One region of the Streptococcus fermentans genome, then DNA from elsewhere that is predicted to be linked to it. Evidence: predicted binding sites of a transcription regulator. Region 1 holds the regulator's gene; the other holds the start of a gene.
The links. Region 1 encodes CtsR, which represses protease genes until heat stress. Its sites were predicted from a motif close to TTGGTCAAAAAAGGTCAAANA; they were not measured.
Positions count from the first base shown of each region.

Region 2: clpP (ATP-dependent Clp protease proteolytic subunit ClpP) is a predicted target of CtsR. The motif match lies at 2,947-2,967, and genes of this name have one in related genera.

Region 1 covers NZ_JBFNFG010000011.1:9,393-15,729, forward strand. The annotation lists gene cls (cardiolipin synthase) at 1-54, shown strand, start outside; gene AB2B50_RS08850 (thiamine-binding protein) at 496-786, shown strand; gene AB2B50_RS08855 (ABC transporter permease) at 749-1,507, shown strand; gene AB2B50_RS08860 (ABC transporter substrate-binding protein) at 1,545-2,552, shown strand; gene AB2B50_RS08865 (ABC transporter ATP-binding protein) at 2,552-3,280, shown strand; gene AB2B50_RS08870 (CtsR family transcriptional regulator) at 3,397-3,855, shown strand; gene AB2B50_RS08875 (ATP-dependent Clp protease ATP-binding subunit) at 3,862-6,294, shown strand.
Region 2 covers NZ_JBFNFG010000001.1:159,598-165,934, forward strand. The annotation lists gene AB2B50_RS00715 (DegV family protein) at 130-975, opposite strand; gene AB2B50_RS00720 (TetR/AcrR family transcriptional regulator) at 1,100-1,657, shown strand; gene AB2B50_RS00725 (deoxycytidylate deaminase) at 1,676-2,143, shown strand; gene upp (uracil phosphoribosyltransferase) at 2,231-2,860, shown strand; gene clpP (ATP-dependent Clp protease proteolytic subunit ClpP) at 3,033-3,623, shown strand; gene AB2B50_RS00740 (YlbG family protein) at 3,699-3,968, shown strand; gene AB2B50_RS00745 (ABC transporter substrate-binding protein) at 4,057-5,217, shown strand; gene AB2B50_RS00750 (branched-chain amino acid ABC transporter permease) at 5,332-6,201, shown strand; gene AB2B50_RS00755 (branched-chain amino acid ABC transporter permease) at 6,205-6,337, shown strand, end outside.

The DNA.
Region 1 (6,337 bases):
TGGTATCAAACATTAATCAAGGAAGTGACCCAGTTGTTTGCGCCAATGCTTTAAGTGGAAGAATTAATTGAGAATAGATGATTAGAGGAGAGGTTGGGACAAAAATCCTAGCCTCTCAATTTTCTTTGGATTGTCGAGCAAGACGCAGTGGTTGAGTGGGCTCTCCTACGCTGATTTCATCAGCTTTTACAGCCCTACTCAACTGTGCGGAGGTGGGACGACGAAATCGAATTCTAACGAATTACCGATTTCTGTCCCACTCTCTTTTCTGTAAGCAGTTTCCTTGACATCTTGTTTGTTTTGCGTTATCATATGTCCATATAATATATGGGAGTCTGTGTACAGTCTGAGAGGAAGTGTTAAACTTCGACCGCACCTGATCTGGGTAATGCCAGCGTAGGGAACGATACTTAGCCTAATTTTGCACCTTTTTCATATATGAAAGAGGTTTTTCTTTTGTCATAAAGAAAAACTGTACATTAAAAGGAGGTTTGAATGAAAGCAAGCATTGCTTTACAAGTCCTGCCCCTGTCACAGGGGATTGACCGCATAGCTGTAATTGATAAGGTCATTGCTTATCTGCAAGCTCAAGGAGTGACCATGGTGGTGACACCATTTGAAACAGTTTTAGAGGGAGAATTTGATGAACTTATGCGCATTCTCAAAGAAGCGCTTGAAGTGGCAGGACAAAAGGCAGACAATGTTTTTGCCAATGTGAAAATAAATGTAGGAGAGATTTTAAGTATTGATGAGAAACTTGAAAAGTATGATGAGACGTCATATTAGCTTATTAGGCTTTTTAGGAGTCTTATCCTTCTGGCAGGTGGCGGGATTCTTAAAACTCCTACCAAAGTTTATCCTGCCGACACCTCTTGAAATCCTCCAGTCTTTTGTTCGTGACAGAGAATTTCTTTGGTACCATAGCTGGGCAACCTTGAGAGTAGCCTTACTAGGTTTGGTACTGGGTGTCTTGATAGCCTGTATCATGGCTGTCCTTATGGATAGTCTGAGTTGGCTCAATGACTTGATTTACCCCATGATGGTGGTTGTCCAGACCATCCCGACCATTGCCATAGCCCCTATCCTAGTTTTATGGTTGGGTTATGGGATTTTGCCCAAGATTGTCTTGATTATCTTGACGACAACCTTCCCTATCATCGTCAGTATTTTAGATGGTTTTAGGCATTGTGACAAGGATATGCTGACCTTGTTTAGTCTGATGCGAGCCAATCCTTGGCAAATCCTGTGGCATTTTAAAATCCCGGTCAGCCTGCCTTACTTTTATGCAGGACTAAGGGTTAGCGTCTCCTACGCCTTTATCACAACAGTGGTATCTGAGTGGTTGGGAGGCTTTGAAGGACTAGGTGTCTACATGATTCAGTCCAAGAAACTGTTTCAGTATGATACCATGTTCGCGATTATTATTCTGGTATCACTGATCAGTCTTCTGGGTATGAAACTAGTCGATATCAGTGAAAAATATGTGATTAAATGGAAACGTACTTAAAATAGAGTGTTTTGGAAAAAGAAAAGAGGAAATAAAAATGAAGAAAACATGGAAAGTGTTTTTAACGATTGTAACAGCTCTTCTAGCTGTCGTGCTAGTGGCTTGCGGCCAAGGAACTGCTTCTAAGGACAATAAAGAAGCAGAACTCAAAAAAATTGACTTTATCCTGGATTGGACACCCAATACCAACCACACAGGGCTTTATGTTGCCAAGGAAAAAGGTTATTTCAAAGAAGCTGGAGTGGATGTTGATTTGAAATTGCCACCAGAAGAAAGTTCGTCAGACTTGGTTATCAATGGCAAGGCGCCATTTGCTATCTATTTCCAAGACTACATGGCTAAGAAATTGGAAAAAGGGGCAGGAATTACTGCCGTTGCAGCAATCGTTGAGCATAATACATCAGGGATCATCTCTCGTAAATCCGATAATGTAACTAGTCCTAAAGACTTGGTTGGGAAGAAATATGGAACCTGGAATGACCCAACAGAACTTGCTATGTTGAAAACCTTGGTAGAATCTCAAGGTGGAGACTTTGACAAGGTTGAAAAAGTACCAAACAACGATTCAAACTCGATCACTCCGATTGCCAATGGCGTTTTTGATGCTGCCTGGATTTACTACGGTTGGGATGGACTCCTTGCCAAATCTCAAGGTGTGGATGCCAACTTTATGTATTTGAAAGACTACGTCAAAGAGTTTGACTACTATTCACCAGTTATCATCGCAAACAATGATTATTTGAAAGATAATAAGGAAGAAGCTCGTAAAGTCATTCAAGCTATTAAAAAAGGTTACCAATACGCTATGGAGCACCCAGAAGAAGCTGCAGATATCCTCATCAAGAATGCCCCAGAACTCAAAGATAAGCGTGATTTTGTCATCGAATCTCAAAAATACTTGTCAAAAGAATATGCAAGCGACAAGGAAAAATGGGGACAATTTGATGCGGACCGCTGGAATGCCTTCTACAAATGGGATAAGGAAAATGGAATCCTCAAGGAAGACTTGACTGATAAAGGTTTCACTAACGAATTTGTAAAATAATGACAGAAATTAGACTAGAACATGTAAGCTATGCCTACGATAATGAAAAGATTTTAGAGGATATTAATCTACAAGTGACTTCAGGTGAAGTGGTTTCTATCCTAGGCCCTAGTGGTGTAGGAAAGACCACACTCTTTAACCTGATTGCAGGGATTTTGGAAGTCCAGTCAGGTAGAATTGTGCTTGATGGGGAGGAAAATCCCAAGGGGCGCGTGAGCTATATGCTACAAAAGGATCTGCTCTTGGAACACAAGACGGTACTTGGCAATATCATTTTGCCCCTTTTGATTCAAAAAGTGGATAAGGCAGAAGCTGTTGCGAAAGCAGATGAAATCCTTGCTACCTTTCAGTTGACGGCGATACGGGACAAGTATCCTCATGAGCTTAGTGGTGGGATGCGTCAGCGTGTTGCTTTACTTCGTACCTATCTTTTTGGACATAAGCTCTTTCTTCTAGATGAGGCCTTTAGTGCCTTGGATGAGATGACTAAGATGGAGCTCCACGCCTGGTATTTGGAGATTCATAAACAGCTAGGCCTGACGACACTCATCATTACGCATAGTATCGAGGAGGCCCTTAATCTTAGTGACCGTATCTATATCTTGAAAAATAGGCCTGGGCAGATTGTTTCTGAAGTCAAACTCGACTGGTCTGAAACCGAAGACAAGGAAGTTCAAAAAATTGCTTATAAACGCCAAATTTTAGCGAAATTGGGATTAAATAATTAGAAAGACAGGGAGTTGGTGAGGATTGTTCATTACCAGCCCCTTTTTCTTTAAAAAAATCGAAAAATTCGGTATAATAGTCAAAGATGGTCAAGGTTCAAAGAAAGAGGTGACGTTCTATGAGATTTAAAAATACATCAGACCATATAGAGGCCTATATCAAGGCGATTTTGGAGCAGTCGGGTATGGTTGAATTGCAACGAAGCCAATTAGCGGATACCTTTCAAGTCGTGCCTAGCCAGATTAATTATGTGATTAAGACTCGATTTACTGAAAGCAGAGGTTATTTAGTTGAAAGTAAGCGGGGAGGTGGCGGTTATATTCGCATTGGTCGGATTGAATTCTCAAACCACCATGAAATGCTCCGCGATTTACTGTATTCGGTAGGTGAAGAAGTTAGCCTAGCTATCTTTGAAGATGTTTTAAGACTCTTGTTTGAGCAGGATTTGGTGACTCGTCAGGAGATGAATCTATTATTAGCAATGGCGACAGACCGAGTTTTAGGCGATGATGCCAATCTTATCCGTGCCAATATGCTCCGTCAGTTATTACAAGAGGTAGATAGAAAAGGAAAATAGAACTAAATGAAATATTCAAAAGCATTGAGAGAATGTATAGAAAGTGCCTTTCTGGTCGCCAGTCATTTTGGGGCAGAATACCTAGAGTCATGGCACCTATTGATTGCTATGGCCAATCATGGTTACAGTGTGGCTGGGGCGACTTTAAACGAATTTCCATATGAGATTGATCGTCTGGAGGAAGTTGCTGTAGAGCTGACTGAAACAAAGTATAGCGATAAGGAACATTATCAGGAGCTGCCTTTTTCACACCGGTTGAAGGTATTGTTCTTGGAAGCAGAGCACGTTGCTTCTGTCGTACATGCCAAGGTATTGGGAACAGAGCATGTTCTTTATGCTATCTTACATGATGGTAATGCCTTAGCTACTCGCATTTTAGAAAAAGCGGGATTTTCTTACGAAGATCAGAAGGATCAGGTCAAGATTGCTGGACTTCGTCGAAGTCTTGAAGCGCGTGCTGGTTGGACTAGAGAAGATTTGAAGGCCCTTCGCCAGCGTCATCGTACGGTAGCGGATAAGCAAAATTCCATGGCTAATATGATGGGTATGCCTCAGACACCAAGTGGAGGTTTGGAAGATTATACGCATGACCTTACGGAGCAAGCTCGTTCGGGTAAATTGGAACCAGTCATCGGGCGCGACCAAGAAATCTCTCGTATGATTCAAATCTTGAGCCGTAAGACAAAAAATAATCCAGTCCTAGTTGGAGATGCAGGTGTCGGTAAAACAGCTCTAGCACTTGGTCTTGCGCAACGTATTGCCAACGGGGATGTACCTGATGAAATGGCTAAGATGCGAGTTTTAGAACTTGATTTGATGAATGTGGTTGCGGGAACTCGTTTCCGTGGTGACTTTGAAGAACGTATGAACAATATCATCAAAGATATTGAGGAAGATGGAAAGGTCATCCTATTTATCGATGAGCTTCATACTATTATGGGGTCAGGAAGTGGGATTGATTCGACCTTGGATGCAGCCAATATCTTGAAACCTGCCTTGGCACGTGGAACTCTGAGAACTGTCGGTGCGACCACTCAGGAAGAGTATCAAAAGCACATCGAAAAAGACGCAGCCCTTTCTCGTCGCTTTGCAAAAGTGATGATTGAGGAGCCAAGTTTAGCAGATAGTATGGCTATTTTGCAGGGTTTGAAGGCAACTTATGAGAAACATCACCATGTTCAAATTACAGATGATGCAGTAGAAACAGCTGTCAAAATGGCTCATCGTTATTTAACTAGCCGTCACTTGCCAGACTCAGCCATTGATCTACTGGACGAAGCAGCTGCAACAGTGCAAAATAAATCGAAACACGCTAAACAAGATGAGTCAGGTTTATCTCCAGCTGACAAGGCCTTGATGGATGGTAAATGGAAGCAAGCTGCTCAACTCATTGCAAAAGAGCAGGAAGTTCCAGTCTATAAAGATTTGGTGACAGAATCAGACATTTTGACCACCTTGAGTCGCTTGTCAGGTATTCCAGTTCAAAAATTGACTCAAACAGATGCCAAGAAGTATCTCAATCTTGAAGCTGAACTGCATAAACGTGTTATCGGACAGGAACAAGCTGTATCTAGTATCAGTCGTGCCATTCGCCGTAATCAATCGGGTATTCGCAATAACAAACGTCCAATTGGATCCTTTATGTTCCTTGGACCTACAGGTGTTGGTAAGACCGAGTTGGCCAAGGCCTTGGCGGAAGTTCTCTTTGATGATGAGTCTGCTCTTATCCGCTTTGATATGAGTGAATACATGGAGAAATTTGCAGCCAGTCGTCTCAATGGAGCTCCTCCAGGTTATGTAGGCTACGAAGAAGGTGGAGAGTTGACCGAGAAGGTTCGTAACAAACCGTACTCAGTACTTCTCTTTGACGAGGTAGAAAAGGCTCATCCAGACATCTTTAATGTTCTCTTGCAGGTCTTGGATGATGGTGTCTTGACAGACAGTAAGGGTCGCAAGGTTGACTTCTCCAATACCATCATCATCATGACATCAAACCTTGGTGCGACAGCTCTTCGTGACGACAAGACAGTCGGCTTTGGAGCTAAGGACATTCGTTTTGACCAAGAAAATATGGAAAAACGGATGTTTGAGGAGCTGAAAAAGGCTTATCGTCCAGAGTTTATCAACCGTATTGATGAGAAGGTAGTCTTCCATAGCTTGTCAAGTCAAGATATGCAAGAAGTAGTTAAGATTATGGTCAAACCATTGATTGCAAGCCTAACAGAAAAAGGAATTGACTTGAAACTTCAAGCATCAGCCCTTAAACTCCTAGCTCAGCAAGGCTATGATCCAGAGATGGGGGCTCGTCCACTACGCAGAACTTTGCAAACGGAAGTAGAAGACAAACTAGCAGAACTTCTCCTTAAAGGTGAATTGGAAGCTGGTAAGACTCTGAAGATTGGTGTCAAAGCTGGTCAATTAAAATTTGAGATTGTTTAAAATTGTGAGGTTGGAACAGATTGTTTCAGCCTCTTTTTTTGGA
Region 2 (6,337 bases), on a different contig from region 1:
CTTCTTCAAGCTTATGTATTGACAAGATGAAATTGTCAGTACAAAAGTCTACTCAGCTACAGTAGAAAAGATAATTGCTGATAAAAATTGAGGTCGGGACATTGAATCCCGACCTCTGTCTTATATAAATTAGTCAATTTCATATCCCATGAGGAGTCCACCTTCTTCTGCATAAAAACTGCAGAGTCCAGAGGTTGGGATAATCTTGATTTCAGCTTGTGGGAATTTTTCACGCAAGAGTTCTGAGAGTTGTTGGCAGAATTTATCATTACTGCGGTGAGCCATGACGATACGCCCACCAGCGTAGCCAGCCTTGATTAACTCTTCATAAGCAGCTTGGAGGGACTTCTTAGCACCACGAGCCTTTTGTAGGAGTTCCAAGGTTCCAGTTTCACTTGCTTCCCCGACCATACGAATATTAAGCAGCCCAACAACTGTACCGATCAGCTTACTCAAGCGACCATTCTTAACGAGGTTATCAACCTTAGCGAGGACGAATAGTAACTTAGTTTTTTCTTGGTAAGCAGTAATAGCTTTAACCACTTCTTCAAAAGAAAGTCCTTGGTCAATCAAATCATTGATTTTTTCTACGATAAGGTCAACTTCTCCACCAGCAGATAAACTATCAATGACATGAATCTGAGTATCAGGATGTTCTTCGAGATAGAGATTCTTAGCTAATTGAGCGCTGTTTTGACTACCAGAAAGAGTTCCGGTAATGGTCACTACAAAAATATGGTTTGCCCCTTCAAATGCTCGCAAGTAATCATCAGGGCTAGGACAAGCTGATTTTGAAGCTTCAGAAGTTGCATACATGGTTTCCATCATTTTGTCAATATCAAGACTAGCATCGTCAATAAAGACTTGATCAGCCACTTGAATGGTTAAGGGAACACTGATGAATTCAGTATCAATTGCTGGATTTGCCAGTTGACGATAATCACAACCAGAGTCAGCTACAATCTTCCATGTCATAGAAATTCTCCATCTTTATCACTTATACATTGACAAAGGTTCTGTCTTTTTTTACAATTATATCATGAAAAATCTTAAAACAAAAGTCTCGTCACTCTGTTGTCACAAGTAGAAAGGAAGTGTTATGGCCGAACGAAGAATTTCTGAAAATTCACTTGAAAATCTCAGAAAATCAAACAAAGAATCCAATTTACTGACCAGAGAAGCTATCGAAACAGCTCTCTTGCAACTTTTGGAGAAAAAGGAGTTGACAAAGATTAGCATTTCCGAATTGGTAAAAAGAGCTGGGGTCTCCCGTGCAGCTTTTTATCGAAACTATGACTCCAAAGAAGAGATTTTAGAAAGCGTCTTTAAACGCAGTGTCCATAATATCATGGAGCAGCTGAGTCATTACGATGTCAAAACGGATCTCTATCTGGTTTGGGTTCATCTCTTTCGTGAAGCCAGAAAAGAAGCCAAGATTATTCAGCTTGCCTTGGACTACCACTTGGAAAAAATCTTTGTGCAAGCCATGCAAGAGTTTTTAGAAAAATACTATGGAAAATCAAAAGGAGTCAGCTCTTATCTGCATTCTTTTTGGAGTTCTGCCATCGTATCAGTTTTGCTAAAATGGATCAAGGATGGAATGAAGGTTCCTGCTGAAAAAATTGCAGATTTACGCCTACCATTTTTCAAAAAATAGATCAGGAGGAGAGAAGTTATGACAGAAAAAAGACTGGCTTGGGATGAGTATTTTGCTGCTCAAGCCCTATTGATTGCCAATCGTTCAACCTGTAAACGCGCCAAGGTAGGAGCTGTTTTAGTCAAGGATAATAAGGTGATTTCAACAGGTTATAATGGCTCTGTATCAGGAACGGAGCATTGTATTGACCATGACTGTTTGGTGATTGAGGGCCACTGTGTCCGCACTCTTCATGCTGAGGTTAATGCTATTTTACAAGGAGCCGAACGTGGCGTTCCAAAAGGATTTACAGCTTACGTTACACATTTTCCTTGTCTCAACTGCACCAAGCAATTACTCCAGGTAGGTTGTGAACGTGTCGTTTATATTAACCAGTACCGTATGGACGACTACGCCCAGTATCTCTATCGTGAAAAAGGGACTGAGTTGACCCATTTACCACTTGAGACAGTACAAGCAGCTCTTCAAGAAGCTAACTTGATTTAAAAATTTAAAAAAAAGATGGTTTAGAAGGATTTTTAAACCATTTTTTGATATAATAAGAAGAATAAATTGAAAGAAGGAATTCAGAAAATGGGAAAACTTGAAGTCATTAATCATCCACTCATTCAACACAAATTGTCAATCTTGCGTCGTACAGACACTTCTACAAAAGCTTTTCGTGAGTTAGTAGATGAAATTGCTATGTTGATGGGATATGAAGTACTTCGTGATCTTCCGCTTGAAGACGTTGAAATCGAAACACCTATCACAAAAACAGTCCAAAAACAATTGGCTGGTAAAAAATTGGCAATTGTTCCAATCTTGCGTGCAGGTATTGGGATGGTCGATGGGCTATTGAGCTTGGTTCCAGCAGCCAAAGTTGGACATATTGGTATGTACCGTGATGAAGAAACTCTTCAACCAGTAGAATACTTGGTTAAATTACCTGAAGATATCGACCAACGTCAAATTTTTGTGGTTGACCCTATGCTTGCAACAGGTGGTTCTGCAATCTTGGCTGTTGATTCCCTCAAAAAACGTGGAGCATCAAACATCAAATTTGTCTGCCTTGTATCTGCTCCAGAAGGTGTAAAAGCTCTTCAAGAAGCTCACCCAGATGTAGAAATCTTTACAGCAGCTTTGGATGAACGCTTGAACGAACATGGCTATATCGTTCCAGGTCTTGGTGACGCTGGAGACCGTTTGTTCGGAACTAAGTAAAATTCTAAGCTTACCCTAAAACTGTTCATTAGTTTTAGTCTAGAAAGGAGGTTGAATTTTTGTGTCTGTTTTTAGGATAGAGCAAAAATTTGACCTTTTTTGACCAAAAAGATATAATAGTCCTGTATCAAGTCGCTTGACTAGGAAATTTAGAAATCAGAAGGAGAAATGAATGATTCCTGTAGTTATTGAACAAACAAGTCGTGGAGAACGTTCATATGACATTTACTCACGTCTTTTAAAAGATCGTATCATTATGTTGACTGGACCAGTCGAAGACAATATGGCCAATTCAGTTATCGCCCAATTGCTTTTCTTGGATGCCCAAGATAGTACAAAAGATATCTACCTTTATGTAAATACTCCAGGTGGTTCTGTATCAGCTGGTTTGGCAATCGTTGATACTATGAACTTTATCAAGGCAGATGTCCAAACCATTGTTATGGGGATGGCTGCTTCAATGGGAACAATCATTGCTTCAAGTGGAGCAAAAGGCAAGCGTTTTATGCTTCCAAATGCCGAGTACATGATTCACCAACCGATGGGTGGTACAGGTGGTGGTACACAGCAAACAGATATGGCCATTGCTGCTGAACACTTGCTTAAAACTCGTAAAACTTTGGAGCAAATTCTTGCAGATAATTCTGGTAAATCAGTTGAGCAAATCCATGCAGATGCTGAACGTGATTACTGGATGAGCGCTCAAGAAACACTTGAATATGGTTTCATTGATGAAATCATGGCTAATAATTCTTTGAATTAATCTTTTGAAGCAAACTCGACTGAGTTTGCTTTTTTTGATATAATAGTAAGAAGATTTTTAGAAGGAAGTTGTAATATGTTTCAAAAAGAGAATCGGTCTGGTCTGATTATCTACCTATACTATAATCGTGATGCAAAAAAACTCGATAATTATGGTGATATTTGTTACCACTCTAAAAAACACCGTTATCTGCAACTTTATGTCCCAACAGAAGAAGTGGAAGAACTGGTTAGCCGTTTAGGAAAAGAGAAATTTGTCAAAAAAGTGAGACGATGTCATATCCAAGAATTGGAAACTCCCTTTGTTGGTAGTCTCTACAGAAATAACGAAAACGTTATCATGTAAAAATTTAGATAAATGTGTTGACAATTTTCTGATAATTCGGTATATTCTTAACATGTAATTTAAATTAAGTAATTAAAAGGAGATAAACATGAAGAAAAAATTTGTCTTGTCACTTGTAGCTCTTGCAAGTGTGGCTGTTTTAGCAGCTTGTGGAGAAGTAAAGTCAGGAGCTTCAAACTCAACTGGTAACCCAGTGGATGAGAAAGTCGTTAAAATTGGTTTCAACTTTGAAGAAACTGGTGCTGTAGCCTCTTACGGTACATCTGAGCAGAAGGGTGCTCAACTTGCAGTTGATGAAATTAACGCAGCAGGTGGTATCGATGGAAAACAAATCGAAGTAGTAGACAAAGATAACAAATCTGAAACTGCTGAAGCTGCTTCAGTTTCAACAAACCTTGTTACTCAATCTAAAGTAGCAGCTATCGTAGGACCTGCAACTTCAGGTGCAACTGCAGCAGCAGTAGCAAATGCTACACAAGCTGGAGTTCCATTGATTTCTCCAAGTGCTACTCAAGATGGTTTGACAAAAGGTCAAGATTTCCTTTTCATCGGAACATTCCAAGATAGCTTCCAAGGGAAAATCATTTCTAACTATGTTACAAACAAGTTGAACGCTAAGAAAGTAGTCTTATATACAGATAACTCAAGTGACTATGCTAAAGGAATTGCAAAATCATTCCGTGATTCATTCTCAGGCGAAATCGTAGCAGATGAAACATTTGTATCAGGTGACACTGACTTCCAAGCAGCTTTGACAAAAATCAAAGATAAAGACTTTGATGCAATCGTATTGCCAGGTTACTATACAGAAGCTGGTAAGATTGTAAACCAAGCTCGTGGTATGGGAATTGATAAACCAATCATCGGTGGTGATGGATTCAACGGTGCAGAATTTGTTCAACAAGCAACAGCCGAACGTGCATCAAATATCTACTTCATCTCAGGTTTCTCAACTACTGTAGAGGTTTCAGATAAGGCAAAAGCCTTCCTTGAAGCTTACCGTGCAAAATACAACGAAGATCCTTCAACATTTGCAGCTCTTGCTTATGACTCAGTTTACCTTGTAGCTAATGCAGCAAAAGGTGCAAAAACTTCAGTTGATATCAAGAACAATCTTGCTAAAACACAAAACTTCGAAGGTGTTACAGGTCAAACAAGCTTTGATGCAGATCACAACACTGTGAAAACAGCCTTCATGATGACCATGAATAATGGTAAAGTAGAAGCGGCAGAAGTCGTAAAACCATAATTATAGATATTGTAAATGGGGAATGAGCTTTTACTCACTCCCTGTTTCAGTATTTATGAAAGGATTATTTTTTTAAAAAAATCCTAAAAATAATAATTAGAAAGAGTGAACCATATGCTTCAACAACTTGTCAATGGTCTAATCTTGGGTAGTGTCTATGCACTACTAGCCCTAGGTTATACTATGGTTTATGGAATTATCAAGCTCATTAACTTTGCTCATGGTGATATTTACATGATGGGTGCTTTCATGGGTTATTTCTTGATTAATTCCTTGCAATTAAATTTCTTTGTTGCCTTGATCTTATCGATGATCGGTACTGCAATTCTCGGTGTTATCATTGAGTTTCTTGCTTATCGTCCATTACGTCATTCAACTCGTATCTCTGTATTGATTACAGCCATCGGGGTTTCCTTCTTACTGGAGTATGGGATGGTCTATCTGGTAGGCGCCAATACACGTGCCTTCCCTCAAGCAATCCAAACAGTTCGTTATGACTTGGGACCAATTAGTTTAACAAATATTCAATTGTTGATTTTGACTGTCTCACTTGTTTTGATGGTTCTTCTACAACTCATCGTACAAAAAACCAAGATGGGGAAAGCCATGCGTGCCGTTTCTGTAGATAGTGATGCTGCTCAGCTGATGGGGATTAACGTGAACCGTACAATCAGTTTTACCTTTGCATTGGGTTCAGCTCTAGCTGGTGCAGCGGGTGTCTTGATTGCACTTTACTATAACTCTCTTGAACCATTGATGGGAATGACTCCAGGTATAAAATCATTCGTGGCTGCCGTTCTTGGTGGTATCGGAATTATCCCTGGTGCAGCTCTGGGTGGCTTTGTTATTGGTCTTTTGGAGACATTTGCTACCGCCTTCGGAATGTCAGATTTCCGTGATGCCATCGTGTATGGAATCTTACTCTTAATCTTGATTGTTCGCCCAGCTGGTATCCTCGGTAAGAATGTGAAAGAGAAGGTGTAAACAATGAAAGAAAATTTAAAAGTTAATATTCTATGGTTATTCCTTTTGTTGCTTGGATATGGTTTGATTAGCCTATTGGTTTCTATAGGAGTCTTGAACCTTTTCCATATTCAGATTATTGAACAAATCGGTATCA